DNA from 4 places in the Streptomyces sp. NPDC104367 genome. Region 2 is predicted to be linked to each of the others. Evidence: riboswitches for the same ligand, from Rfam matches in the RefSeq annotation. Region 2 holds a riboswitch; each other region holds the start of a gene.
The links. Region 2 has a riboswitch for S-adenosylmethionine ahead of ACZ619_RS00890 (amino acid ABC transporter permease). Riboswitches for the same ligand answer to the same signal wherever they lie in the genome.
Positions count from the first base shown of each region.

Region 1: linked by a shared signal. The riboswitch ahead of thrC (threonine synthase) and the one ahead of ACZ619_RS00890 (amino acid ABC transporter permease) in region 2 are both predicted to bind S-adenosylmethionine.
Region 3: linked by a shared signal. The riboswitch ahead of ACZ619_RS04910 (aminotransferase class V-fold PLP-dependent enzyme) and the one ahead of ACZ619_RS00890 (amino acid ABC transporter permease) in region 2 are both predicted to bind S-adenosylmethionine.
Region 4: linked by a shared signal. The riboswitch ahead of ACZ619_RS13650 (putative leader peptide) and the one ahead of ACZ619_RS00890 (amino acid ABC transporter permease) in region 2 are both predicted to bind S-adenosylmethionine.

Region 1 is NZ_JBVJND010000051.1:31,947-39,056, reverse strand. Features, by position in the region: gene ACZ619_RS42905 (alpha,alpha-trehalose-phosphate synthase (UDP-forming)) at 1-341, opposite strand, end outside; gene ACZ619_RS42900 (glucosyl-3-phosphoglycerate synthase) at 425-1,369, opposite strand; SAM riboswitch class I at 1,527-1,669, shown strand; gene thrC (threonine synthase) at 1,688-2,971, shown strand; gene ACZ619_RS42890 (MoaD/ThiS family protein) at 3,018-3,293, shown strand; gene ACZ619_RS42885 (cold-shock protein) at 3,807-4,013, shown strand; gene groL (chaperonin GroEL) at 4,327-5,949, shown strand; gene ACZ619_RS42875 (tyrosine-protein phosphatase) at 6,220-7,110, shown strand, end outside.
Region 2 is NZ_JBVJND010000001.1:199,469-206,578, reverse strand. Features, by position in the region: gene ACZ619_RS00905 (hypothetical protein) at 1-190, opposite strand, end outside; gene ACZ619_RS00900 (putative leader peptide) at 352-480, shown strand; gene ACZ619_RS00895 (glutathione S-transferase C-terminal domain-containing protein) at 549-1,469, shown strand; SAM riboswitch class IV at 1,489-1,599, shown strand; gene ACZ619_RS00890 (amino acid ABC transporter permease) at 1,988-2,971, shown strand; gene ACZ619_RS00885 (amino acid ABC transporter ATP-binding protein) at 2,968-3,756, shown strand; gene ACZ619_RS00880 (transporter substrate-binding domain-containing protein) at 3,821-4,843, shown strand; gene ACZ619_RS00875 (GNAT family N-acetyltransferase) at 4,891-5,637, shown strand; gene ACZ619_RS00870 (putative leader peptide) at 5,681-5,776, shown strand; gene ACZ619_RS00865 (LLM class flavin-dependent oxidoreductase) at 5,840-7,054, shown strand; gene ACZ619_RS00860 (NtaA/DmoA family FMN-dependent monooxygenase) at 7,076-7,110, shown strand, end outside.
Region 3 is NZ_JBVJND010000002.1:452,008-459,117, forward strand. Features, by position in the region: gene ACZ619_RS04890 (NYN domain-containing protein) at 109-1,452, opposite strand; gene ACZ619_RS04895 (hypothetical protein) at 1,492-1,731, opposite strand; gene ACZ619_RS04900 (rhomboid family intramembrane serine protease) at 1,885-2,628, shown strand; gene ACZ619_RS04905 (Lrp/AsnC family transcriptional regulator) at 2,625-2,906, shown strand; gene ACZ619_RS04910 (aminotransferase class V-fold PLP-dependent enzyme) at 3,070-4,431, opposite strand; SAM riboswitch class IV at 4,594-4,710, opposite strand; gene trpD (anthranilate phosphoribosyltransferase) at 4,817-5,881, opposite strand; gene qcrB (cytochrome bc1 complex cytochrome b subunit) at 6,014-7,110, opposite strand, start outside.
Region 4 is NZ_JBVJND010000007.1:328,792-335,901, reverse strand. Features, by position in the region: gene ACZ619_RS13675 (GntR family transcriptional regulator) at 1-141, opposite strand, end outside; gene ACZ619_RS13670 (sulfurtransferase) at 218-1,105, opposite strand; gene ACZ619_RS13665 (LLM class flavin-dependent oxidoreductase) at 1,102-2,487, opposite strand; gene thiM (hydroxyethylthiazole kinase) at 2,534-3,313, opposite strand; gene ACZ619_RS13655 (MFS transporter) at 3,678-5,039, opposite strand; SAM riboswitch class IV at 5,445-5,558, shown strand; gene ACZ619_RS13650 (putative leader peptide) at 5,593-5,709, shown strand; gene ACZ619_RS13645 (ABC transporter substrate-binding protein) at 5,940-7,110, shown strand, end outside.

The DNA of each region.
Region 1 (7,110 bases), on a different contig from region 2:
AACCACAGGACCGAGTTGGCGATGCCGTTGTACGCGTCGGAGAACACGTCCGCTTCGATGTCGAGCATCCGGACCCGCTGCCCGCCGGTGTCCGCCTCCGGCAGCAGACCGCCCCCGGCCCGGCGCACCGCCTCGCGGTCGCCGTCGCCGAGGGCCGCGCACACCCACACCGCGTTCGCGTCGGGGCCGATCGCCGACAGCCCGGAGACCAGCCCGCCGCCGCCCCGCCTGGCGTGCAGCGCGCCGGCCGGGTCGTCGTGGCGCAGCTCGTACGAGACCGGGCCGCGGTTGGACGCGACCAGCACATCGGCACCGTCGGAGGAAGCGATGGGGGAAGCCATACGCGTCAACCTAGCCCGGCCCGGAAACGCTCAAACGTACTGCTACGCCCGATGAGCGGCCGTATACGGACCGCACGTCGAAGTCACGCCACCCGGCGCTCGGCGTACTCCGCGATCTCCACCATGGGCGGGCGCTCCTCCGTGTCGACGGAGTAGGTGCGCGGCTCGAAGCCGTCCTCGCCCCGCTCGAACTGGGTCAGGGACGGGCGGATCAGATGGCCGCGGGCCAGCCGCAGCTGGGCCGTGCGGTAGATCGCCGCGGACATCCGGCCGAGGGCCTGGCCGTCCTGGTGGCGGTGCTTGCGGACGCCGACGTCGACCTGGGCCAGGGCGTCCAGGCCGGCCAGGTGCAGGGCGTCGACCAGCATGCCCAGCTCCACGCCGTAGCCGACCGGGAAGGGCAGCTGCTCCAGCAGCGAGCGGCGGGCCGCGTACTCGCCGCCCAGCGGCTGCACGAATCCGGCCAGCTGCGGCCAGTGCATGTTCAGCAGCGGGCGGGCCATCAGCTCGGTGACCCGGCCGCCCTGCCCGGCCGCACCGGCCAGCGGGCGGTCGTACATAGCCTTGACCAGGTCCACGTCCGGGTCGGTCAGCAGCGGGCCGACGATCCCGGCGACGAAGTCGGAGGAGAACTCCTTCAGGTCGGCGTCGACGAAGCAGACGATGTCCCCGGTGGTGACCAGCAGCGAGCGCCACAGGACCTCGCCCTTGCCGGGGACGGCGGGGATGCGCGGGAGGATCTCGTCGCGGTGGACGACCCGCGCGCCCGCCGCGGCGGCCACCGCCGCCGTGCGGTCGGTGGAACCCGAGTCGACGACCACGATCTCGTCGACGAGCGGTGCCTGCCGCACGAGGTCGTGACGGATGATCGCGACGATGTCGCCGACCGTCTCCTCCTCGTTGAGCGCGGGCAGCACGACGGAGACGGTCTGACCCGTGCGCTGCTTCGCGGCGAGTATCCGGTGCAGCGGACGGTCGTTCACGGCCCAGGAGCGGGTGGCCAGCCAGCGCTCGACTTCTTCCAGCACAGTCAGCGGCTCCTCACTGTCACGATCACACTGCGAGGTGTGATCCATCTCGCGGTACGGACGACTATCTCAACTGTCCTGGCCTTCGGTTACAGTCTTGAACAACGCCGATGACCATCGCATGTCGGAGGGTCACCCGGCGCCCACAACCACATACAGCTCATCCAGAGGGGCAGAGGGAAACGGCCCGATGAAGCCCCGGCAACCCTCCAGTCGGTACTCGTGTTCACAGCGAGGCTCCCGGCTTGGGAAGGTGCCAAATCCGTCTCACGGCGAGATGCGTCGTGAGGAAGATGAGGAGAAAGGGCCTCGCCTCACATGGCTGCGCAGACTGTTGCACCCGATTCCCCGAAGACCGTAGACCTGGGCCCCGCCACGGCGCTTTCCTGCCGGGAGTGCGGTCACCGCGTCCCGCTCGGCCCGCACTTCGCCTGCGAGGAGTGTTTCGGCCCGCTGGAGATCGCGTACGACTTCTCGGACTACGACACCGAGCAGCTCCGCGAGCGGATCGAAGCGGGCCCCTCGAACATCTGGCGCTACGCGCCGCTGCTGCCCGTCCCCGCCGACGTGGCCACCAAGCCGAACATCAACCCGGGCTGGACCAAGCTCGTCAAGGCCGACAACCTGGCCAAGGAGCTGGGGGTGACCGGCGGCCTGTACGTGAAGGACGACTCCGGCAACCCGACGCACTCCTTCAAGGACCGTGTCGTCGCCCAGGCCGTCGAGGCCGCGCGCGCCTTCGGCTACACCACGCTCTCCTGCTCCTCCACCGGCAACCTGGCCGGCGCGGTCGGCGCCGCCGCCGCCCGGGCCGGCTTCCGCTCCTGCGTGTTCATCCCGCACGACCTGGAGCAGGGCAAGGTCGTCATGGCCGCGATCTACGGCGGCGAGCTCGTCGGCATCGAGGGCAACTACGACGACGTGAACCGTTTCTGCTCCGAGCTGATCGGCGACTCGGCCGGCGAGGGCTGGGGCTTCGTCAACGTGAACCTGCGGCCGTACTACGCCGAGGGCTCCAAGACGCTGGCGTACGAGATCTGCGAGCAGCTCGGCTGGCAGCTCCCCGACCAGCTGGTCATCCCGATCGCGTCCGGCTCGCAGCTCACCAAGGTCGACAAGGGCCTCCAGGAGCTGATCAAGCTCGGGCTCGTCGAGGACAAGCCGTACAAGATCTTCGGCGCCCAGGCGGAGGGCTGCTCGCCCGTCTCCACCGCGTACAAGGCGGGCCACGACGTGGTCCGGCCGCAGAAGCCGAACACCATCGCCAAGTCGCTGGCGATCGGCAACCCGGCCGACGGCCCCTACGTTCTCGACATCGCGCGCCGCACCGGCGGTGCGGTGGAGGACGTGAACGACGAGCAGGTCGTGGAGGCGATCGAACTGCTCGCGCGGACCGAGGGAATCTTCGCGGAAACCGCCGGCGGAGTGACGGTTGGAGTCACCAAAAAGCTCATTGAGAATGGGCTCATCGATCCGACGAAGTCGCTTGTCGTACTCAACACGGGCGATGGACTGAAGACGCTGGACGCAGTCGCGGGTACCGGACTCACGGCGACTATTCGACCGAGTCTCGAGTCGTTCCGTGAGGCCGGGCTGGCCTAGCCGGCAGTAATAAGCAGGCAGCCGCTCTAATCCGGAGGTTTATAACGTGAGCGTCACCGTTCGCATCCCCACCATCCTGCGCACCTACACCGGTGGTCAGGCCGAAGTCAGCGCCGAAGGCGGAAACCTCGGCGAGGTCATCGCCGACCTGGAGAAGAACCACACGGGAATCGCCGCCCGCGTTCTCGACGACCAGGGCAAGCTGCGCCGGTTCGTCAACGTTTACGTCAATGACGACGACGTGCGATTCGAGCAGGGTCTGGAGACCGCCACCCCGGCCGGGGCCGGCGTCTCCATCATCCCGGCCGTCGCCGGTGGCTGACCCAGCCCTGACGCGGCCCTGACGCCGCCCTGACCGTCCTGACGTGGGGTCGGCGGGGGTTGACGTGATGGCCGAATGACCGAACATTACCTTTGGTAACGGCCATCACCGAGTGTTCATCCGATTGCCCCCTCCGCGAGAGAAGCGGAGGGGGCAATTCTGTGTGGTTGAGCGCGGTACAGTTGGGGAACGCGCTCCCGATCTCCGGGTCGGAGGCCCCGTATTGATACCGCGGGCCCGGCAAGAAGTAGCCAAAGTGTGCGCGTTAAATGCGGCTTTTGTGGCCTTTACGGGGCCCGACTTGCCCTGAATTCCGCCGAATTCTCGCTACATTCCGGACCCCTTCCGTCCAGAATTCTCGTCCGATTGACCTGTTGCAGACGGCAGTTGGGCAGATACATTCGGCCGCGGTCGACGCGTTCCGGCGCACGCCCCCAACCATTGGGGGGTGAGGTCTGACCCGGATCCGCGAAGTGTGGATCTGTGCAAGGGCCAGTAATAGGGGAGTTAGGCATGGCTCAGGGCACCGTCAAGTGGTTCAACGCGGAGAAGGGGTACGGCTTCATCGCGGTCGACGGTGGTGCGGATGTTTTCGTCCACTACAGCGCGATCCAGATGGACGGGTACCGCACCCTGGAGGAAGGTCAGCGAGTCGATTTCGAGATCTCGCAGGGCCAGAAGGGGCCGCAGGCGGACATGGTCCGGCTGGCGACCAGCTGAAGCACGCGCCGACTGACAGCGACGTTCTTCTGTACAACTTCGAAGGGCTCGTGCCTCCCGGGGCACGAGCCCTTCGGCATGCCCGGGAGGGGGCTGACTCCGCGGGCCCGATCCCCGGGAGGCGCTTGCACTCGCCTACCCCGAGTGCTAATCATTGGCGTTAGCACTCTGAAGGTGAGAGTGACAAAGAAGGACCGGGTCGGTGAGGCCCGCAGGCCGGGTGGGGAAGGAACCACGAGGCATGTGAGCCGTCCGTCGCGGGCGCGGGCGCGGTCCGAAGGAATCACCCCCAGTCCTGGAGGGACCACTTCACATGGCCAAGATCATCGCGTTCGACGAGGAGGCGCGGCGCGGCCTCGAGCGCGGCATGAACCAGCTCGCGGACGCCGTCAAGGTGACGCTCGGCCCCAAGGGCCGCAACGTCGTCCTCGAGAAGAAGTGGGGCGCCCCCACGATCACCAACGATGGTGTGTCCATCGCCAAGGAGATCGAGCTCGAGGACCCGTACGAGAAGATCGGCGCCGAGCTGGTCAAGGAAGTCGCCAAGAAGACGGACGACGTCGCCGGTGACGGTACGACCACCGCGACCGTTCTCGCCCAGGCCCTGGTCCGCGAGGGTCTGCGCAACGTGGCCGCCGGCGCCAACCCGATGGCCCTCAAGCGCGGTATCGAGAAGGCCGTCGAGGCCGTCTCCGGTGCCCTGCTCGAGCAGGCCAAGGATGTCGAGACCAAGGAGCAGATCGCTTCGACGGCCTCCATCTCCGCCGCCGACACCCAGATCGGCGAGCTCATCGCCGAGGCCATGGACAAGGTCGGCAAGGAAGGCGTCATCACCGTCGAGGAGTCCCAGACCTTCGGTCTGGAGCTGGAGCTCACCGAGGGTATGCGCTTCGACAAGGGCTACATCTCGGCGTACTTCGCCACCGACATGGAGCGTATGGAGGCGTCCCTCGACGACCCGTACATCCTGATCGCCAACTCGAAGATCGGCTCCGTCAAGGACCTGCTCCCGCTCCTGGAGAAGGTCATGCAGTCGGGCAAGCCGCTGCTGATCATCGCCGAGGACGTCGAGGGCGAGGCCCTGTCGACCCTGGTCGTCAACAAGATCCGCGGCACCTTCAAGTCCGTCGCCGTCAAGGCCCCGGGCTTCGGCGACCGCCGCAAGGCGATGCTGAACGACATCGCCATCCTCACCGGCGGCGAGGTCATCTCCGAGGAGGTCGGTCTCAAGCTGGAGAACACGACCCTCGACCTGCTGGGCAAGGCCCGCAAGGTGGTCATCACCAAGGACGAGACCACCATCGTCGACGGCGCCGGCTCCTCCGAGCAGGTGCAGGGCCGCGTGAACCAGATCCGCGCCGAGATCGAGCAGTCCGACTCGGACTACGACCGCGAGAAGCTCCAGGAGCGCCTGGCCAAGCTCGCCGGTGGCGTCGCCGTCATCAAGGCCGGTGCCGCGACCGAGGTCGAGCTCAAGGAGCGCAAGCACCGCATCGAGGACGCCGTGCGCAACGCCAAGGCGGCCGTCGAGGAGGGCATCGTCGCCGGTGGTGGCGTGGCCCTGCTCCAGGCCTCCCAGGTCTTCGAGAAGCTGGAGCTGGAGGGTGACGAGGCGACCGGCGCGCAGGCCGTGAAGCTCGCCCTGGAGGCCCCGCTGAAGCAGATCGCCGTCAACGCCGGTCTCGAGGGCGGCGTCGTGGTGGAGAAGGTCCGCAACCTCACCCCGGGTCACGGCCTCAACGCCGCGACCGGTGAGTACGTCGACCTGGTCGCCGAGGGCATCATCGACCCGGCGAAGGTGACGCGTTCCGCCCTGCAGAACGCCGCCTCCATCGCCGCGCTGTTCCTCACCACCGAGGCCGTCATCGCCGACAAGCCGGAGAAGGCCGCCGCGGCCGCTCCGGGCGGCATGCCGGGCGGTGACATGGACTTCTGATCCGTCACGGATCGGCTCGTCCTTCTCCGAGGGCGGCATCCCCTGCTACGGCAGGAGGTGCCGCCCTCGGGCGTTTTCCGCAGGCGGGGGCAGGGGCGGGGGCGGGGGCCGGTCGTCGGCGGGGATGCGGGGGCCGGGCGCCAGCCGGGTGTCGGCCGGGCGTCGGTTTCAGGCTGGGTGCGCCGGGTGGCACAAACTGCCACTCATGCACATGCTGTCAGTCACCTGCCGTTCACCCGGCCGTCGGTAGGTGCACACAGCATCCGTCCCATGAAGCTCATCAAGCCCGCACTGCTCGCCGCCGCGGTCCTCGCCCTGACCGCCCCGGCCGCCGTCGCCGCCCCGGCCGCGGCCCACCCGGCGTCCTCCCACCGCATCCCCTTCACCGCCGCCACCGTGACCGCGAACGACGACGGCTCGTACCACGTCGTCTGGACCGCGCCCGGAGTGCGCTCGGTCGCCGTCCGGGCGAATGGGCACGTGGTCGCGCGCGGCGGTGCCACCGGTGACGTCACCGTGAAGGGGCTGCCCGCCGCCGACCGGCAGTGGTTCGACCTCGTGCCCGAGCGCGGCGGCTCGCTGCACCTCGCCGACCGGCTGGTCAAGCTCGACGGCACCGTCAACTTCCGTGACGCGGGCGGCTACCGCACCGCCGACGGCCACTGGGTGAAGATGGGCGAGATCTACCGCTCCGACGCCCTGAACAAGCTCACCGCCGCCGACGTCGCCAAGCTCGGGCGCCTGGGCATCCGCGCGGACTACGACCTGCGGACCGAGTCGGAGCGGACCTCGGCGCCGGACGTCGTGCCGTCGTACGTGACGTACCACGTGGCCGACGTGCTGGCCGGGTCCGCCATGACCACCACCATGCCGACCACCGAGGAGGCCGCCGTCCAGATGATGGTGGACGGCGAGAAGTACATGGTCAGCGGTGCCACCGCGCAGGCCGCCTACACCTCGGTCTTCGCGGGCGTGGCCGACGAGGACCAGCACGGGCTCGTCTACCACTGCACCGCCGGCAAGGACCGCACCGGCTGGTCCAGCGCCGCCCTGCTCACCGCGCTCGGCGTGCCCCGCTCGACGGTGATGACGGACTACCTCGCCAGCAACACCTACCGCGCGGCGGCCAACGCGGCCACGCTCGCCGCGATGACCCCGGCC
Region 2 (7,110 bases):
GCGAGCGCACCGCGCGGCCGGCCTCGTCGACGTACTCCAGGGTGCTCTGGAGCTCCGGGTCGGCGACCGGGTCGGTGAAGAAGACCGCCTGGAAGGTGGCCCGCCACGCCTCGCCGCAGTCCCGGCAGGTGAACACGAACGTCTCGGGCACGGCCCCCGGCACCGCCCCGGCCCCCGCAGGCTCGCTCATCCCGTCCGGCTCCCGTCGCTGACCCCGTCCTTCCAGCGGACCTCCCCGTCCGCGCGGCGGCAAGTCGGAGGGCCGGTGTCCCAGGGATGGACGCCCTCTTGACGTGGGGCGGTGGGCGATCGACACTCCGGATGGGAATCCTAGTGAAAAGGTAGGGAAAGATGGGTCGCCTGCGGACGGTCGGCAGTCAGTGCCGGGAGAGCCGTACGCCGTACCCCGCCCTGCTGCTCACCTCCCGTCTGCACATCGACCTGCAGCGCGTGTGCAGCGCCATCGGCCGCAGACGTTGACCTCCCGCCGCCCACCGACGAACGCTTCCGCCGCGCGTACGTCCGCGCGCCCGCACCCGGGGAGACACATGTCCATCACTCCGCTCGCCGCCCTCCCGTCCGTCCGGACCACCCCCGGCTTCCGGGGCCGCATCGGCCGGGACGCGCGCAGCGGCCACTACGCCGTGCCGCGCCGCTACCGCCTCCACCTGTCCACCGCCTGCCCCGCCGGCCTGCGCATCGCCGTCGGCCACAGCCTGCTGGCCCTCGACGACTGTTGTCCGGTCACCTTCCTGCCCGCCGTCCCGGACCGCCCCGACGGCAGCCACTCGGCCCTGCGTCCGCTGTACGAGGCGAGCGCCCACCACTACACGGGACCGGCCCTGGCCCCGGTGTTCAGCGACGCCTGGTCCGGACGCATCGTCAGCACCCACGGCCCGGACATCCTGCGCGACCTCGACCGCTACTTCGGCGACGGGGTCACCCGGCTCTACCCGTGCGGCACCGAGTCCGAGATCGAGGCCGTCGAACAGCTCTGCGCCGAGGGCATCGAGCGGGCCGCGCAGCGCGCCGGCAGCGAGGGCGGCGACCCGGAGGCGCTGGAGACGCTGCTCGCCACCCTGGCCGTCCTGGAGCGCCGGCTGGCCGATGTGGAGTTCCTGGTCGGCGGTCGACTGACGGCTGCGGACGTGGAGTTGTGGGTCACCCTGGTGCAGCTGGACACCGTGCACCGCAACCACCTGGACGCCTCGGCCGTGCACCGCATCGCCGACCACCCGGTGCTGTGGGCCTACGCCCGGCGGCTGGCCGCGCACCCGGCCTTCGGCGCCCATCTCGACCTCGACGGCATCGCCCGCCGCCACCACGCCCGTTGCCAGGGGCTGGAGGCAGCCGGCGCCGCCGTCCAGATCCTGGACTGGGTGGGACACGCCGCCGACGGTCCCGCAGGTGAGAGCGGTCAGAACCGTTCCGCCAACTGGACAGGCGTTGACATTCCTTCGGGCAACTGAGTTACTTGCGGACAAGAACGGTCAAGAGCGTCAGCGTTCAAGCCCTGGCTTGCTGACCGGCAACCCTCCGATCGCGGTGGGGTGCCCCAGGTGACGACCCGACCGGATGACGTTTCGGTAAGCGCGAGGCCCACGGGCCTGAACAACAGTGACGGGTGACGGACATGTACGCAGCTCCCAGGACGGCCCAGCGCCGCTCCCAGGGCTGCGTACAGCCGTATGCGAGCCCGCTCGTCGTCGACCGCGCCGTCGACCTGCTCCGCGTCAACAGCGCACTGTGTAGCGCGTGTACCGCACCGGGCTGTGCCCGCTGTCGGGTCTGACCGGTCCTTCCGGCCTCCCGGCCCGCACCCAGCAGCACCTCTCCCCGCCGCACACCGCCCGCCCGGTGTGACCTCGTCCGCCCAGTCCCCGCGTCCCGCGCGTCCCCGCGCCCCGTGCCGCGCCGTGCCCGAACACGGCCCGGCCGCGGCCGTCCGCCCGTGGGAGGCGGGTTTCCGACATCGCCGGAGTCCGTCATGAGTGAACCCCCAGGCGCCACCATCGCCGCCCCCGAGGCGCCGAGCACGGCTGATGAACCGTCAAAGTTGCTGACCGCACAGCGAGTTCAGCCGCTGCGCAGGCCGGGGCGGTGGATCGCCACCGCCGTCGTCCTGGTCCTGGTCGCCCAGTTCGCGCACGGACTGGTGACCAACCCGTTCTACCAGTGGGACCGCTGGGCGTACTGGTTCCTGCGCCCGGCCATCCTCGACGGACTGGTCATCACCCTCGAAGTCACCGCCTACAGCGCGGTCCTGGGACTGCTCGGCGGCATCCTGCTGGCCCTGGCCCGGCTGTCCAGGAGCCCGGTGCTGCGCGCGGTCAGCTGGACCTACGTCTGGGCGCTGCGCTCCGTCCCGCTCATCGTGGTACTGCTCTTCCTCTACAACTTCAGTGCCCTGTACAGGACGTTGAGCATCGGCGTCCCCTTCGGACCGGCCTTCTTCTCCTTCGACGAGTCCAAGCTCGCCACCGACATGGCCATCGCGGTCGTCGGCCTCAGCCTCAACGAGGCGGCCTACGCCGCCGAGGTGGTCCGCGGCGGCATCCTCTCCGTGGACCAGGGCCAGCACGAGGCGGCGGCCGCCCTCGGCCTGCCCAAGGGCTACCAGTTCCGCAGGATCGTCTTCCCGCAGGCGCTGCGCTCCATCACCCCGAACTACGTCAACCAGCTCATCGGCCTGATCAAGAGCACCTCGCTGGTCTTCTACGTCTCGCTGCTCGACCTCTTCGGTTCCGCGCAGAGCATGGGCTCGACCTACCCCGGCGACATCGTGCCGCTGCTCCTGGTGGTGACGGTCTGGTACCTGATCCTCACCAGCGTCGTCTCCGTGATCCAGTTCTACGTCGAGCGGTACTACGCCCGGGGCGCCACCCGCGCCCTGCCGCCGACCCCCTTGCAGAAACTGCGGGGCGGCCTCGCCGACCTGCGCGCACGCATCCGCCGGGAGGCCGCCGTATGAGCACCACCGACACCCTGGACACGGCCCCCGCCGGCCTGGAGATCCACGACGTCCACAAGTGGTACGGCGCCCACCGCGTCCTCGACGGCGTCGACCTGACGGTCCGTCCCGGCGAGGTCACCGTCATCCTCGGCCCCTCCGGTTCCGGCAAGTCCACCCTTCTCAGGGTCATCAACCACCTGGAGAAGCCGGAGATCGGCTACGTCAGCGTCAACGACGAACCGATCGGCGTGAAGCGGCAGGGCGAGCGGCTGAAGGAGCTGAGCGAGCGCGCCATCCTGGCCCAGCGCGGCCGGATCGGCTTCGTCTTCCAGAACTTCAACCTCTTCCCGCACCTGACGGTCCTCGACAACGTGGCCGCCGCCCCGGTCGCCACCGGAAAGCTCACCAAGCCCGAGGCCCAGCAGCTGGCCAAGGACCTCCTCGAACGCGTCGGCCTCGGTGAACGCGTCGGAGCCTACCCGCGGCAGCTGTCCGGCGGGCAGCAGCAGCGCGTCGCCATCGCCCGCGCCCTCGCCCTGCGCCCCGGCGTCATCCTCTTCGACGAGCCGACCTCCGCGCTGGACCCCGAACTCGTCGGGGAGGTCCTCTCCGTCATCAAGGACCTGGCCACCAGCGGCACCACGCTCGTCATCGTCACCCACGAGATCGGCTTCGCCCGCGAGATCGCCGACCGGGTCGTCTTCATCGACGGCGGGAAGATCGTCGAACAGGGTCCGCCCTCCGAGGTCCTCGACAAGCCGCAGCACGAGCGGACCAGGGACTTCCTCAGCAAGGTCCTCTGACCCGCCGTACCCCAGACCTCCCCCACGCCACCGCCCTCATCACCCGCAGCGACAAGGAACGGCCATGTCTACCCACATCACCCGACGCAGCCTGATCAGAGGCATCACCGCGGCCACCGCCGTCGCCTCCCTCGCCACCGGGCTCGCCGCCTGCGGGGGCGACAGCGACGCGGCCACCACCGCCGACGCCAAGACCGGCGAGGTCGTCGTCGGACAGGTCTCCAACGGTGCCGCCACCCGGACGGCCATCAAGGTCTCCGAGGTCAAGTCCATCAGCGCCGAGCTGCCGGCTTCCGTGAGGAAGAGCGGCAAGCTCGTCATCGGCGAGGGCGCCCTGCCCGCCGGGCTCCCGCCGCTGGCCTACGTGGGCAGCGACCAGAAGACCCTCACCGGCACCGAGCCCGACCTCGCCCGTCTGGTCGCCGCGGTCCTCGGGCTCGAACCCGAGGTCAAGAACTTCACCTGGGAGAACATGTTCGTCGGCATCGACAGCGGCAAGGTCGACGCCGCCTTCTCCAACGTCACCATCACCGAGGAGCGCAAGAAGAAGTACGAGTTCGCCTCCTACCGCGAGGACAACCTGGCCTTCCTCGTGCCGAAGAAGAGCACCTGGAACTTCGACGGCGACTACGAGAACCTCGCCGGCAAGACGGTCGCCGTCGGGTCCGGCACCAACCAGGAGAAGATCCTCCTGGAGTGGCAGTCGAAGCTCGCCAAGGAGGGCAAGAAGCTCACCGTCAAGTACTTCCAGGACAGCACCAGCACCTTCCTGGCGCTGGACAGCGGCAAGATCGACGCCTCCTTCGGGCCCAACCCCGGCTTCGCGTACCACAACCGGCAGACCGCGGGGAAGCCCAACGCCACCCGCACCGCGGGCACCTACTCCGGCGCCGGCGCCGGCCTCCAGGGCCTGATCGCGGCCACCGCCAAGAAGGACAGCGGCCTCGCCAAGCCGCTCGCGGACGCCATCAACTACCTGATCGAGCACGGGCAGTACGCGAAGTGGCTCAAGGCCTACAACCTCTCCGACGAGGCCGTCACCAAGTCCGAGGTCAACCCGCCCGGCCTGCCCCTCGACAACTCCTGACTCCCCGTCGAGAACACGTCCGCCGGCCCAGAAAGGACTGCGCCTCCGTGACCGTCCAGACCGACATCCGCGGAGGCGGAGCCCCCCTCACCCCCGACACCGCACCCCTCGACAACGCCGTCTGGTCCGCCCTCACCGGCCCGCACGCCCACCTCGCCGAGCGGTTCGGCCGGGCCGCCCGCTACCCCGACGACGTCTACGCCTACGCGGCGCTCGCCGACCCCCGAGACCCCGGCGCCTGGGCCGACCTGCACACGCTCGTCGGACCCGGGGCGACCGTACGGATCAAGCCCGTCGAACAGGCGCCGCCCGGTTGGGAGGTGGCCGGCGGCGGGACGGGCGTCCAGTTCGTGGACACGGGCCTGCGGGCCGAACCCGACCCCGAGGCGGTACGGCTCGGACCGGACGACGTACCCGAGATCCTCGACCTCGTCGCCCGCACCGCACCCGGCCCGTTCCGCACCCGGACCGTCGAGATGGGCGACTACCTGGGCATCCGGCACCGGGGGCGGCTGGTCGCCATGGCCGGGGAGAGGCTGCGACCGCCCGGCTGGACGGAGATCAGCGCCGTCTGCACCGACCCGGACCACCGCGGCCGCGGCCTCGCCACCCGCCTGGTCCGCGCCGTCGCCGCCGGTATCCGCGAGCGCGGGGACACCCCGTTCCTGCACGCCGCCCGGGACAACACGAGGGCCATCCGGCTGTACGAGTCGATCGGCTTCACCCGACGGAAGCTCTCCCCGATCCTGCTGGTCCGCAGCCCGGGAACAACCGGCCGGGCCGGGCTGTTGTGAGTCACGACGAGATGCACGCGGAGCAGGCCGGGAGGTACGGGACGTGACACCTGTCCTCAGCCCCGCCCGCCGTACCGTCCTGCACTCCCGGCCGCACATCGACCTCCAGCGCGTGGCCGGCGCGCTCTGTTGTTCCTGACTGCTTCCTCCGCCGCGCCCCTTCGCCGGCGCGCCCTCGCACGGACCTCAGGAAGGCACCACTGTGTCCTCAACTCCCCTTTCCCACCTGCACCTCGCCGTCGCCCTGGACGGCACCGGCTGGCACCCCGCCTCCTGGCGCGAGCCGGTCGCCCGCCCCGGCGGCCTGTTCACCGCCGGCTACTGGGCCGACCTGGTCGCCGAGGCCGAGCGCGGCCTCGTCGACTTCGTCACCATCGAGGACGGCCTCGGCCTCCAGTCCTCGCACTACGGCGAGCTGGACGGCCGTACCGACCAGGTCCGCGGCCGCCTCGACGCCGTCCTGATCGCGTCCCGTATCGCCCCCCTGTCCAGCCACATCGGCCTGGTGCCGACGGTGATCGCCACCCACACCGAGCCGTTCCACATCTCCAAGGCGATCGCCACCCTCGACTACGTCAGCACCGGCCGCGCCGGGCTGCGGGTCCAGATCTCCGCCCGCCCGCACGAGGCGGACCACTTCGGCCGGCGCACCTTCCCGCCCGTCGACCTGGCCGGACTGAGGTCCCCGGCCGGACAGGAGCGGCTCGCCGAGCACTTCGACGAGGCCGCCGACCACGTCGAGGCGGTCCGCCGCCTCTGGGACAGCTGGGAGGACGACGCCGAGATCCGGGACGCCGCCACCGGCCGCTTCATCGACCGCGACAAGCTGCACTACATCGACTTCGAGGGCGCGAAGTTCAGCGTCAAGGGCCCCTCCATCACCCCGCGCCCGCCCCAGGGCCAGCCGCTGGTCACCGCCCTCGGCCACCAGACGATCCCGTACCGGCTGATCGCCCGCCAGGCCGACGTCGGCTACGTCACCCCGCACGACACCGCCGACGCCCGCGCGATCGTCGCCGAGATCCGCGCCGAGCAGCAGGCCGCCGGACGGGCCGGGGACACCGTGCACGTCTTCGGCGACCTCGTGGTGCTCCTGGACGACGACGCCGCCGCGGCCGAGGCCCGCAAGAACCGCCTCGACGCACTGGACGGCTCCGCGCTGACCGGCGACGCCCGGATCTTCACCGGCACCGCCGCCCAACTCGCAGACCTCCTGGAGGAGTTCGCGGCAGCGGGGCTCACCGGGTTCCGGCTGCGACCCGCCGTCCTCGGCCACGACCTGCCGCGCATCACCCGGGACCTGGTCCCCGAACTCCAGCGCCGCGGCCGCTTCCGCACCGCCTACGAGGCCGACACCCTGCGCGGCCTGCTCGGGCTCGCCCGCCCCGCCAACCGCTACGCCGCTGCCACCGCCTGAGCCGGAAGGACCGCACCCGTCATGAGCAAGCCGCTGAAGCAGATCCACCTGGCCGC
Region 3 (7,110 bases), on a different contig from region 2:
TCACGCAACGCACTCTTTGCACATAACTCACGTGCCGTAATGCTCGATTGACACTACGTCGCGTGACGGTTCGGTCGAATTCGGGCATTAACCATGCACGTCGAACGTTCAGGACAGTCGCTTCAGAAGCATCGCAGAAGCGACCGGTCGGGCACCCGCCCGCGCCACCCCGTCGGCGACCTCACGGTCGGTCGAGGCGACGATCACCGGGCGGCCCGGCGGCTCGGCACGCACCAGCTGGCGGATCAACTCGTCCGCCGTGACACCGGGCTTGGAGAAGAGGACCCGGACCCCGCGCGGCGGGGCGAGCAGCACCGGCGCGGCCAGTTCGGCGCCGTCGAAGACGCAGGTGACCTCCGCGCCGGTCTGCGCGGCGAGCTGGGAGAGCTGGCCGAGCAGCCGCAGCCGCTGCTTCTCCAGCGGCATCTGCGGATAGCCCGTCTTGGTCACGTTGTAGCCGTCGACGACCAGGTGCGCCTGCGGCAGGGCGAGCAACTGGTCGAGGACGGCCGGGTCGTGCTCGGACAGCGCGCGGGCCGCGATGTCCTTCGGGGTCATCCGCCCCGGCTCCACCGCGTCCACGGTGTCGGCGGGACGCGTCGACGCCGGCGGCAGCGCCAGTTCGCGGCGCAGCCCCTGGGCCGACTCCAGGACCGTGTCGAGCAGCAGCCGCAGCCGCATGTCCTCGACGCTGCGCCCCTCCCGGGCGGCCCGGCGGCTGGCCTCCAGCGCGGCCTCGACCTCGCCGAGCCGCGCCTTGAGCCGCCGGCTCTCGCTCTCCGCGGTGGACACCTGGGCCTGCGCGTCGGCCCGTGCGGCCTCCGCCTCGGTGTGGATCTTGCGCAGGGCGGCCTCGCCCCGCTTGACGTCGCTGAGGGCGGCCCTCAGCTTGCGGTGAAGCGATTCCGCTTCCTTCTTGGCCGCGTCCAGCTCGGCGCGCAGCCGCTCGGTCTCGGAGCGGGTCTGCTCCCGGGCCCGGTCGAGTTCCTCGCGCAGCCGCTCCAGCTCGGCCCGGCTCTCCTCGTCGGCGCGCTCGGCGTCGGCCCGCTGGGCCTCCTCGCCGGCGGCCGTCACGAGCTTCACCCAGCCGGCGGGGCGCAGTACGTAGGCCGCGGCCGCCACGTCGAGCGGGTCCGCGGCCGGGGGCGGGGAGCCGGAGTCGAGGGCGCCGGCCAGTTCCGGCTGGGCCTCTCTCAGCTTCTCCCCGATCCGCTGCCGGAAGAGGGTGTCCGTCTCCAGCGCGGCCGCCATGGCGTTCCCGGCGAACTTGGCCCGCCGGTTCGGCGCGAACCGGGCGTACTGCCGCAGCTGCGCGGGCAGCTCGGCGACCGTCAGACCGCCGAAGCCGTCCGACACGATCTGCACGACCCGCCGCCGCACGCCGTCGGGCAACGGACGGTCAAGCACCTCGGCGGTGCCGTCGCCCGGCCCCCCGCCTGTGGTCTCCACCATCCGTCACACCCCATCACCTGTTGGGGCCGCCTCCCGGTCTCAGGAGTCGGCACCCGGCCTGTCCACGAGTTCCACCTGGTCCACCGCGTTGCACCAGCGGCAGCGCACCGACTCGATGGTCTCACTGACCACCTCGCGCTCCTCGACCTTGGGCTCACCGGCCAGGTCGAGGTGCACGTACTCGACGACCTTCGACGAGCGGGTCACGTCGAAGCGCGTGAGGTTGCCGCAGAGGGTGCAGCGCCACCGCGTCGTGGCGGTCGGCAGGGGAACCGTCATCGTGGCTTGTTCGCTTCCTTCTAGTGTCCGTGACGCGCCGTGCCGACGCGTGTGGCTCGTAACCCTACGGCCTGCCGGGCCGTGGACGCCGCCCCGTCCACGGCGGCGAGGCGATCTGCACCGGTGCGTCCGGTTACGCCATGCTCTGTGTTCATGATCGGCAACTGGAACACGACGGCCGTCCGGACCCTGCGCGGCGCGAGGGGCACGTCCGCGCCCATGACGTACACGCTGATCGCCGTGTGCTGCCTGATCTTCGTGCTCGGCCCGTCGTCCGGCTTCACCCCGTCCTACGGCACCGGGGAGGCACTGGCGGCGGCCCAGCGGGCGTACTTCCGGCGCTGGGGGGTGGTCCCCGGCGACCTGTTCGGCGGCCCGGCGCGGGAGGTGCTGACCCCGGCCACGGCGCTGTTCATCCACGGCAGCTGGGTGCACCTGCTCGGCAACATGCTCTTCCTCTTCGTCTTCGGGGCGATGACCGAGGAGCGGATGGGCCGTGCCGAGTTCACCCTCTTCTACCTCGGCTGCGGCTGTCTCGCGCTGCTCGGCTACGCGGCCGCCAACGCCACGTCCCAGCAGTCGCTGGTAGGGGCGTCCGGGGCGATCTCGGCGGTCCTCGGAGCGTTCCTCTACCTGTTCCCCAGCGCCCGCGTGACCAGTCTTCTCCCGTTCCTCTTCTTCCTGCCCCTGCGCTTCCCGGCCTGGGTGGTGCTCCCCTTCTGGGCGGCCCTGCAGTGGCTGGCCCTGGACGGGGCCCCGGCCGGCCCCGGCGTGGCCTACCTCGCCCACCTGGTCGGATTCGGGCTGGGCTTCGGCTACGCGTGGGTGCGCTACGGCCGTGGCACTAAAGTGAGAGCCACTCCAGCTCCAGCCCCCGAGGGAGAGAACCAGCCGTGATCACCGCGATCGTCCTCATCAAGACCAGCGTGGACCGGATCCCCGAGATCGCGGAACGGATCGCCGCGCTGGAGAGCGTCAGCGAGGTCTTCTCCGTCACCGGCACGTACGACCTGATCGCCATGGTCCGCGTCCGCAGGCACGAGGACCTGGCCGAGGTCATCCCCGGCTCCATCAGCAAGATCCCGGGCGTGGAGGCGACGGACACGCACGTCGCGTTCCGCACGTACTCCCAGCACGACCTGGAGGCGGCCTTCGCGATCGGCCTGGACAACTAGCCCGGTACTTTCCGGGCGTCCGACCGCGACGCGCCCCGTCAGGGGCGCGGGGAACTGCGCGACCAGCCCCCACCGGCCCGCAGCCGGGCACGAAGCACCGCGATCCCCTGGGTGTCCGTCGTGGCCGGCCGCGCAGTTGCCCGCGCCCCTGACGGGGCGCTGATCACACCGCCGGGACGCAGCGGCCTTCCTCCGTACGGTACGACCACTTGGCGCCGTCGGTCACCAGTTCCCGGACCGCCGTCACGAAGCGCTCCACATGCTCGTCCGGCGTACCGGCGCCGAAGCTCACCCGGATGGCGTTGAGGGACTTCTCGCCCGGCGCCGCCTCCGGCGCCCCGCACTCGCCCTGGGTCTGCGGGTCGGAGCCGAGCAGCGTCCTGACCAGCGGGTGGGCGCAGAAGAGGCCGTCGCGGACGCCGATGCCGTACTCCGCGGAGAGGGCCGCGGCGAAGTGCGAGCTGTTCCAGCCGTCCACCACGAAGCTGATCACGCCGACGCGGGGGGCGTCGTCGCCGAAGAGGGAGAGGACCCGGACCTCCGGGACCTCGGCCAGCCCCGCCCGCACCTTGTCGATGAGGTGCCGCTCACGGGCGACCAGCGTGTCGAAACCGGCCTCGGTGAGCGCCTTGCAGGCGGAGGCGATGGAGTAGGCGCCGATCACGTTGGGCGACCCGGCCTCGTGCCGCGCGGCGCTCTCGTGCCACTCCACGGCCACTCCCCCGTCCTCGCGCCTGGCGACCTTGCGGCTGGCGCCGCCGCCCGCGAGGTACGGCTCGGCCGCCTGGAGCCAGTCGGCGCGGCCGGCCAGGACACCGGCGCCGAAGGGGGCGTAGAGCTTGTGGCCGGAGAAGGCGACCCAGTCGACGTCGAGGTCGCGGACGGAGACCGGGTGGTGCGGAGCCAGCTGGGCCGCGTCCAGGACGATCCGGGCGCCGTGCGCGTGCGCGGCGGCGGCCAGCTCGCGCACCGGCCACAGCTCGCCGGTGACGTTGGAGGCGCCGGTGACGCAGACCAGGGCCGGGCCGTGGGGGTCACGGTCGGCCAGCGCGCGCTCCAGGGTCGCCACGGCCTGCCGCGGGGTGCGCGGGGCGTTGAGGTAGGTGACCCGGGCGTCCTGCCAGGGCAGCAGGGAGGCGTGGTGCTCGGTCTCGAAGACGAAGACCTGGCAGTCGGCGGGGAGGGCGCGGGCCAGGAGGTTCAGGGAATCGGTCGTCGAGCGGGTGAAGATCAGCTGGTCGTCGGGGCGGCAGTCCAGGAACTCGGTGACGGTCCGGCGGGCGTTCTCGAAGAGGTCCGTGGAGAGCTGGGAGAGGTAGCCGGCGCCGCGGTGGACGCTGCCGTAGTAGGGCGCGTAGGCCGCGACGTCGTCCCAGACCCGCTGGAGCGCGGGGGCGCTGGCCGCGTAGTCGAGGGCCGCGTAGGCGACCTCGCCGCCGGTGACGAGCGGGACGGTGACATCCCGGCCCAGAACGGGCAGCGGGGCACAGACGGACCGGGCGGAGGCAGCGGTGGAGACGGACATGGCGAAGCTCCTGTGAGGGTGAGCGGAACCGCCGCGCCGGACGGTACGTCGACGGCGCGGGGAAAGTGAAAGGGGTACGCGGAGGCGGGGCTCTACGCCCTATCGCATTCGCTTGCTCACAGAAGGCTCCCTCGTACGACCAGGACCCCTGGTGTTTCGAGGGGTCCGCGCTTGCCGCAGACCTCGCTGCCTACGGCCTGGTCTTCACCCGGGGCACCCCGCCACGGACGGAGGGTTGCCGGACAGTCGGCCGGGGCCTCATGACTGTCACTCATGACCTGAAAAGAAAAGTAGGTGAAGTGATCGCCGATGCGCAACTTCTGTCCGGATGACGGGACGAGGGCAGGTCCCGCGGAGTCCGGCGGGGCCGGACTCCGCGACGCCCCTACTTGTTCGTCGCCGCCGCCCAGCGCTCCAGCGCGCGCTTGGCCGCCCCGGAGTCGATGGACTCGGCCGCCTTGTCCATGCCCGCCCGCAGCTGCTCGGCGAGCGTGCCCGGGCCCGGCTCCAGGGCCGCCAGGGCCGCCGCCGAGTTCAGCAGCACCGCGTCCCGCACCGGGCCCCGCTCGCCGTCCAGGAGGCGCCGGGCGACCTCCGCGTTGTACGACGGGTCGCCGCCGCGCAGCGCCTCCAGGGGAACCGGCTCGATGCCGACCTCGCGCGGGTCGAAGGTCTCCTCCGTGACCTTGCCGTCGCGCACGATCCAGACGTGGGACGTGCCGGTCGTCGTCAGCTCGTCGAGGCCGTCGTCGCCGCGGAAGACCAGGGAGGAGTGGCCGCGCTCGGCGAAGACGCCCGCGACCACCGGGGCCATCCGGGGGTCCGCCACGCCGACCGCCTGGGCGCGCACCCGCGCCGGGTTGGTCAGCGGGCCGAGGATGTTGAACACCGTGCGGATGCCCAACTGGCCGCGCGCGGCGCCCGCGTGACGCAGCGCCGGGTGGAACTTGACGGCGAAGCAGAAGGTGATCCCGGCCTCCTCGGCGACCTCGGCGACCCGCCGCGGGGTCAGGTCGAGGTTGACGCCGAGCTTCTCCAGGACGTCCGAGGCGCCGGACGCGGAGGAGGCCGCGCGGTTGCCGTGCTTGACGACCTTCGCTCCGGTGCCGGCCACCACCAGCGCCGACATGGTCGAGATGTTCACCGTCTTCGCGCCGTCGCCGCCGGTGCCGACGATGTCGACGGTGCGGCCCGGCACCTCGATGACGTTCGCGTGCTCGTACATCGTGCGGACGAGCCCGTTGATCTCCTCGACCGTCTCGCCCTTGGCCCTGAGGGCGACGACGAAACCGGCGATCTGGGCGTCGGTGGCCTGGCCGCGCATGATCTGGTCCATCGCCCAGGCCGTCGCGTCGGCGCTCTGGTCCTGGCCGTACAGCAGCGCGTTCAGTACCCCGGGCCAGGAAAGGCCCGCCGCGGTGTCGCCTCCAGCGGGGGTCACAGCGCTCATAAGGCCGCTCCTGATCGTCGTACGGGGATGATGGTGTACGACCCCCACCTTATCCAGCCCCGGGCATGGCGAAGGGCCCCCGTCCGTACACCGGACGGGGGCCCTTCGACCGTGGCGTGGCGACGCCGTGGATCAGTGGTGGCCGTGGCCGCTCGTGATCTCCTTGTACTCCTCGACAGTCGGCTTCGGGATCTGGTTGTCCTCGCCGTAGTAGGCACCGCTCAGCTTCGCGCGGAGCTTCTCGGGCCCCTTGACCTTGCGCTCGACACCGTTCTCGTCGACCGCCGCACCGACCTGGGCCGGCTCGTACTGGTGGTGAGCCGTGAGGGTGTGCAGCTGCTCCTGCGAGAGCGGCTCGTGGATCTCGATGAACTCACCGTGCGGCAGGCGCTTGATGATGCCGGTCTCGCGACCGTGCAGCACCTTGTCCTTGTCCCGGCGCTGGAGGCCGAGGCAGATGCGCTTGGTGACGATGAACGCGATCACCGGTCCGGCGAAGAAGAAGATCCGGACGAACCAGGTCACGTCGTTGATCGACAGGTGGAAGTGGGTGGCGAAGAGGTCGTTGCCACCACCGACCAGGCCGATCATGTACACGGTCACCCAGGCGACACCGAAGGCGGTGCGGGTCGGGGCGTTGCGCGGGCGGTCCAGGATGTGGTGCTCGCTCTTGTCACCGGTGACCCAGGACTCGATGAACGGGTAGACCGCGATGACCGCGAGGACCAGACCGAACAGGACCAGCGGGATGAAGACGCCCAGGACCAGGGTGTGGCCCCAGAAGTTGATCTCCCAGCCCGGCATGTAGCGGATCAGACCCTCGGCGAAGCCCATGTACCAGTCGGGCTGGGCGCCGGTGGACACCTGGTCCGGACGGTAGGGGCCGATGGCCCAGACCGGGTTGATCTGGGTGGTCGCGGCGATGACCGCGATGACACCGAAGACCAGGAAGAAGAAGCCTCCGGCCTTGGCCATGTAGACCGGCAGCAGCGGCATGCCGACGACGTTCTTCTCGGACTTTCCGGGACCCGCGAACTGCGTGTGCTTGTGGTAGAAGACCAGGATCAGGTGGCCCACCATCAGGCCGAGCATGATGCCCGGCAGCAGCAGGATGTGGATCGAGTAGAACCGGGCCACGAAGTCGTGGCCGGGGAACTCGCCGCCGAAGAGGAAGAACGAGATGTACGTGCCGACGATCGGCATGGACAGGATCGCGCCCTCGGTGAAGC
Region 4 (7,110 bases), on a different contig from region 2:
CAGGGCCTCGCGGACCGGGGTGCGCGACACCGCGAACTCCTCGCTCAGCGCCAGCGGGACCAGGGCGGCGTCGTGCGGGTAGCGGCCGGAGGTGAGGCGGTGCCGCAGCTCGTCGTAGATCGTGTCCCTTGTGCTCTTCATCCGTTTCCTCGTCGCGGGGCCGCCCGCGAAACGGTTCGCGGGCTGCCCCGGATCATGCCCGATGCCCGGGCCGCGGTCAGCCCCGGCCCTCGGCGACGGGTTCCTCCTCCGGCCCCACGACCAGCGGCAGCGCCGGGTCGGCGCGCCACTCCGACAGCGAGCCGTCGTAGAGGAGCACGTCGTCGATGCCGGTCTCGTGCAGCGCCAGGGCGAGCCCCGCCGCGTTGACCGCGCCTCCGCAGTAGAGGACGGTGCCGTCGCCCGCGCGTATGCCGTGGGCCCCGGCCAGACGTGCGGTCCGCTCGGCCGAGAGGGTGTTGTCGGGGCCCAGGAGGTCGGCGTACGGCAGGCTGGTGGTGCGCGGTATGTGCCCGGAGCGGGGGCGTTCGGGCGTGCCGAGGTACTCGGTGCGGCGCAGGGCGCACACCGCGGGAGTGGGGTCGCTCCCGTCGGCGATGCGCTTCATGCGGTCCAGGTCCACGAAGCCGTCCCGGGCCGGGCGCGCGACGACGTTCCCGGGTGCGGGGGCCGGTTCGCGGCCGTCGGTGACGGGCAGTCCGGCCGCCTCCCAGGCGGTGAGACCGCCGTTGAGGACACGGACGTCGGGGAGGCCCGCGGTGCGCAGCACCCACCACAGACGGGCGGCCCAGGCGCCGGTGAGCCGGTCGTAGACGACGACGGTGGAGTCCTCGCGGATGCCGAGTTCGCGGGCGTGGGCCTCGGTCCGGGACGGGGCGGGGCGGGTGAACGGGAAGGGGGCGGCGGGGTCGGAGAAGGCCGCGACCAGGTCGGCGAAGTGGGCGCCGGGGATGCGGCGTTCGGTATGCAGGCCGAGTCCGCTGACGAAGGCGGTGCCGCCGTCGGGGCCGGTGCGCCGGTCCACGGTGGCGTCGAGGAGGACCACCTCGCCGAGCCGGCCGCGCAGCCAGTCGGCGTCGACGAGGGCGCTCGTGGCGGCGGTCACGGCCGCTCCCCCGCGGTCGCCGTGGACGCGGCGCGGTTGCGCCACTCGCCGCGTTCGGGCCGGGCGAGGCCCAGGTTCTCGCGCAGGGTGGCGCCCGCGTAGCCGTCGCGCACCAGACCGCGGCGGCGCAGTTCGGGTACCACGTGGGCGGCGAACTCCTCGAAGGCGGTGGGGACATGGGTGGCCTGGATCATGAAGCCGTCGGCCGCGCCGCTGTCCAGCCACAGTTCCATGGTGTCGGCGATGTCGGACGCGGAGCCGATCATGTTGCCCTCGGTGCGGGCGCCGTACCAGCGGCCGATCTCGCGCACGCTGAGCTTCTCCCGCTCGGCGAACTCGACGACCTCCCGGTAGTGGCCCTCGACGCCGACCTCGTCGAGGGAGGGCAGCGGGCCGTCGAGGTCGTACCGGCCGAGGTCCACGTTGACGTGGTAGGCGAGCCGGGACAATCCGGCCTCGGGGTCGACGAGTTCGGTGAACGCCTGGTGCTTGGCGAGGGCGTCGCGCAGGTCGGTGCCCACCACCGTGGTCGCGGCCGGCAGGATCTTGAGCTGTTCCGGGTCCCGGCCCCGGGCGGCGGCCCGGGCCTTGACGTCGGCGTAGAAGGCGACGGCGGACTCCAGCGACTCGTGGCTGCAGAACACGACGTCCGCCCAGCGGGCGGCGAAGTCCCGGCCCGCCGGGGAGGCGCCGGCCTGGATGATCACCGGATAGCCCTGGGGCGGCCGCGGCACGCTCAACGGGCCGCGCACGGCGAAGTGTTCGCCGCGGTGGTCCAGCGAGCGCACGGTCTCGGGGCGGCCGAACACCCCGCTCGCCTTGTCGGCGACGACGGTGTCGTCGGCCCAGCTGTCCCAGAGCCGGGCGGTGACCTCCAGGAACTCCTCGGCGCGGGCGTAGCGCGTGTGCCGGTCGGGCAGCCGGTCCTGGCCGAAGTTCTGTGCCTCGGCGTCCTGGAAGCTGGTGACCACGTTCCAGCCGGCGCGGCCGTCGAGGAGGTGGTCGAGCGTGGCCATCTCACGGGCGACGTGGAAGGGTTCCTGGTAGCCGGTCGAGACGGTGGCGGCGACGCCGAGGTGCCGGGTGGCGGCGGCCATCAGGGTGACGACGGGGACCGGGTCCAGGCGCGGGGTGCCGGTGCCCCAGGTGACCGCCGGGTCGAAGGACTCACCGAGGCTCCTGGGCACCGCGAGGGAGTCCGGCACGAAGGCGAGGTCGAATCCGGCGTCCTCCAGAACCCGGGCGATGTGCGTGTAGTGGGCGGCGGTGAGGAAGCCGTCGCCGGCTTCGGGGTGGCGCCAGCCGACGGTGCCCTGCGGTCCCGCGTTGAGGAAGGCGGCCAGGTGCATGCGCGGGGCGGCGGTCCCCGGGGTGGTGCTCAAGGGGTGCTCCAGGTGTCGTGCGGTGGGGGTGTGCCGGTGGTCGCCGTCACGCGCCCAGCAGGGACAGTTCGTCCAGGAACGCGATCGCGAAGGACCCGGTGCCGGTGGTGCGGGCGCCCGCGCGTTCGGCCGCGGTGGCGAAGGCGACATGGGCGACGGCGGCCGCGGTGAGCGGGTCGGGGACGACGGCCAGGACCCCGGCGATCAGGGCACCGAGGCTGCATCCGGCGCCGGTGACCTGGGTGAGCCGGACGTCGCCGCCGGGGACGGCGACCGTGCGGGTGCCGTCGGTCAGGTAGTCCGTGGGGCCGCTGACCGCGACCACGGCACCGGTCCGACGGGCGAGTTCCTCGACGGCGCCTATCGCGTCCGTGGAGGAGAGGGTGGTCTCGACGCCCTTGCCGGTGCTGTCGCCGCCGCCGAGCGCGACGAGTTCGCTGGCGTTGCCGCGGATCACCGTGGGCCGGTGCTCCAGCAGGGCGGTCACGAACGCGTCGTAGCGGGTGGCGCCCGCGCCGGCCGCGACCGGGTCCAGTACCCAGGGGGTGCCGGCCGTGTGCGCGGTGCGTGCCGCGTCGACGAGGGGCTCGGCGGGGTTGCTGATCAGCGCGGCGGTGTTGATCCACACCCCGCCGGCGCCGGCCGGGAAGACGGTGGGGAAGTCGGCCGCGGCGCCGATCGCCGGTCCGGCGCCGACGGCCAGGAGCACGTTCGCGCTCAGGTTGGCGGCGACGTAGTTGGTCAGTCCGTAGACGAACGGCGAGGCGGACCGGACGGCGGCGATGCCGTCGGCGATCGCGGGGCTCTCCCAGGTGAGTTCTTCCATGGCGCGCTGTCTCCGTGGCTCTTGGATTGGGTCGGCGGAGGCCGACTGCATGCAACTGTATGCAGCGGAGGGAGCGACTCGGCCACCCGCGGGCCGTCATTTCACGGAGCCGCAATGTTCGCGGTCGCGGGCAGTGGGGCGGGCGTTCCGCGGGCCCGTGCGTCACGTGTGGGCGGCGGGCCCGGCGGCTGGCGGCTGGCGGCTGGCGGCTGGCGGCTGGCGGCTGGCGGCTGGCGGCTGGCGGCTGGCGGCTGGCGGCTGGCGGCTGGCGGCACGACAACACCGCGGGCGCGCCTCGGGGCCGGCTCGCGGACCGGATCGCGGACCGGGCGGTCCGGTGGGCCCGGCTGTCAGGGTGTGCCGGTCAGTCCTGGGAGGCTGTGGAGGGTCCCCCGGTGGACGGTTCGCCCGACGGCATGCGGTCGAGGGACGGCGCCCGGACCGTCGCCGTACCGGGCGCGGGGAGCCCGGAACGGCACGGTGCGGACGGGGCCGGGGACGGCGCGGAGCGTGTCGTGCGCGCCAGCCATGCCGCGACGCCGAGCGCGGCCAGCACCGCGACCGCGGCGCCCGCGGCCAGGCCCCAGCGCACCCCCGCGTGCTGGGAGACCCAGCCGATGACGGGTGCGCCGACCGGGCTGCCGCCCATGGAGATCACCGTGTAGACGGCCATCACCCGGCCCCGCATGGCGTCGCTCACCTCCGACTGGACGAAGGCGCTCACCGCCGTGTTCAACGTCATCAGCGTGAAGCCGACGGGCAGCAGCAGCGCGAGGAAGGCGGGGTAGGTGGGCATGACCGCCGCAAGGGCCTGGAAGCCGCCGAAGAGCAGCGCCCCGGCGACGACCGTGCGTACCCGGGGCGAGACACCGCGCGTCGCGGCGACCGTACCGGCGACGGTGCCGACGGCCAGTGCCGTGTTCATCAGCCCGAGTCCCCGGGACCCGACGTCGAAGACGCGCCCGGCGAACAGGGTCAGGGTGGTGGGGAAGTTGACCGCGAAGGTGGCGGCCAGGCCGAAGACGGTGAGCACGCCGACGAGTTCGGGCCGGGCCGCCACATAGCGCAGCCCCTCCGCGCCCGCGCCCGTCCACGGCGGCCGGGTGGCAGGGCGCGGCTCCCGCGTCCCTGGCCGGATCGACAGCAGACCCGCGAGGACGACGGTGAAGGAGACCGCGTTGAGGGCGAAGACCCAGCCGGTTCCGATCGCCCCGATCAGCACACCGGCGACCGCCGGACCGATCAGGCGGGCGGCGTTGAGGGACAGGATGTTGAGGCCCGCGGCCTTCGGGATCAGGGGCCGGCCGACCAGCTCGGTGACGAAGGACAGCCGTGCCGGGTTCTCCACCGTGAACACGCAGCCCAGCGCGAAGGACAGCACGTACAGCAGCCAGAGCGCGGCATGGCCGGAGAACACGATGACCGTCAGGAGCAGTGCCTGCGCCGCGTACAGCGCCTGGGTCCACAGCAGCAGGGTCCGGCGGTCGTGGCGGTCGGCGACGACACCGCCCCACAGGCCGAACAGCAGCACGGGGGCGAACTGGAGCCCGGCGACCCAGCCGAGCGCGGTCCCGCTGTGCGTGAGTGTCAGGACGAACCAGTCCAGGGCGACACCCTGCATGGCGCTGCCGATGTTGGACACCAGGCCTGTGCTCCAGTAGACGCGGTAGTCACGGACCCGCAGCGAGGCGAACACCCCGCTCGGAGCAGTGCTGTTGACGGCCATGCCTCTCATTTCGACGGGGTGCGGGAGGGACGGCTCACGGGGCGCGCGGCAGGGCGCGCCGACACGGAGAGCAGGCCTGCGCGGAGGGCGGGGCCGACGCCGGTGGCGGGCCGTGAAGGGGGCGGGCCGGTGCGCGGGCACGGCGGGATCCGGGCCGGGAGAGCGCCGAGGGGAGCGAGTGGTCAGCGACAGGTCTCGTCGAACTGATCGGCGCGGCGACCCGCCCAGAACGGGTCGAGCGGCACGCCGCGTGCCTGACCTGGGGTCTCCATGGCCGGATCAAAGCACACGGCACCAGGCGCGTCCACCATGTGTCCCGGCACGTGAGACGGCTCCGGCTTCCCGGACAGGGGCCTGCGGTCACGGCATTGACGTACGACAAATCCGATCCGTACGATCGCCGACGGCATTGAGCGTCAGCGTCAAGCCCTGGCTCGCTGACCGGCAACCCTCCCACGCGGTGGGGTGCTCCAGGTGAAAGCCCGGCGGGATCACCGACGACTCCCGCAAGCGCGTGGCCCCGTGACCGGGGCCGGAGACAGGGAGGACCGGCATGCGGCACAGCGACGACCCGGCCTCCTCCCCCGCCGACGCCACGGCGTACTCCCGGCTGTCGCGCCGGCGCCACATCGATCTCAAGCGCTCGACCAGCTGCCTCTGTCAGGTCTGACCGGCCCGCCCGCCGCCGCCTGACCTCCGTCACCGGCCGCGGCACCTTTCGCGCCGCCGTCCCCCTCGTCACCGGTCCCCGGTGACGTCCGCCTGACCCCGTCTGCACAGCGCCCTCCCCGGCCGGTGTCATCCCGGCCGGGGCCGCACGCCCCTGCACCGCACGGCCGTGCCCCGCGCCCCGAAGCCCGGCATCCGCTGCCGGGTGCCACGAGTAGGAGAAACCCCTCCGTGACAGCACTCCCGGTTCTCAGAACCCCCCGTTGGGCGCCCCTGGCCGCGCTCCTGACCACCAGTGTCCTGCTGACCGCGTGCGGGTCCGGCGGCGACGGCTCCGGCGGCACGGACGGCCGGGCGAAGTCCGGCGGCACCCTGACCTTCGCGGTGAGCTCCGACTCCGGCTGCGTGGATCCGCAGCAGGTCGGCAGCAACGACACGATCTACTCGGTACGGCAGACCGTGGACTCGCTGACCGACCAGGACCCGAAGACCGGCAAGATCGTGCCGTGGCTCGCCAAGAGCTGGACGGTCAGCGCCGACGCGACGGCGTTCACCTTCCGGCTGCGGTCGGGCGTCACCTTCAGCGACGGCTCGAAGCTGACGGCGCAGGTGGTCAAGGACAACTTCGACGCGGTGCCGGACCTCGGCGCCCTCGGGACCCTCGCCCAGGGCTATCTCAGCGGGGTGAAGAGCACCACCGTGGTCGACCCGCTCACCGTCAAGGTCACTTTCAAGGAGCCCAACGCCCAGTTCCTGCAAGCCACTTCGACGCACTCGCTGGGCATCGAGTCGTCGGCGAGCGTGAAGCGGTCCCCGCAGCAGAAGTGCAGCGACGGCGTGGTCGGGTCCGGGCCGTTCGTGCTGAAGGGCTATGTGCAGAACCAGTCGATCACCCTGACCAGGCGGACCGGGTACGACTGGGGCTCCTCGCGCTGGTCCAAGAAGGGCGAGGCCTATCTGGACAAGCTGGTGTTCAAGGTCGTGCCGGAGGCGGGAGTGCGGGCCGGCAGCCTGCAGTCCGGGCAGGTGGACGCGATCAGCAGCGTCGGCAGGGCCAACGAGGCGGCGCTCAAGGGCGGCCAGGTGGCCCTCCGGAGCCGGGCCAACCCCGGTGTGGTGTTCGGGCTCGGCCTCAACAACGCCTCCACCCTGCTGAAGGACACGAAGGTGCGGCAGGCGATCCGGGTCGCGGTCGACCGCAAGCAGATCGCCGACACCGTCTTCCCGACCGGCACCCGGCCCGCGACCAGCGTCCTGGCGCACACCACGCCGGACTACACGGACCTCTCCACCGATCTGTCCACCGACACGGCCAAGGCCAAGTCGCTTCTGGACGAGGCCGGTTGGAAGACAGGTGGCGACGGCATCCGTGCGAAGAACGGTAAGAAGCTGAGCCTGACCA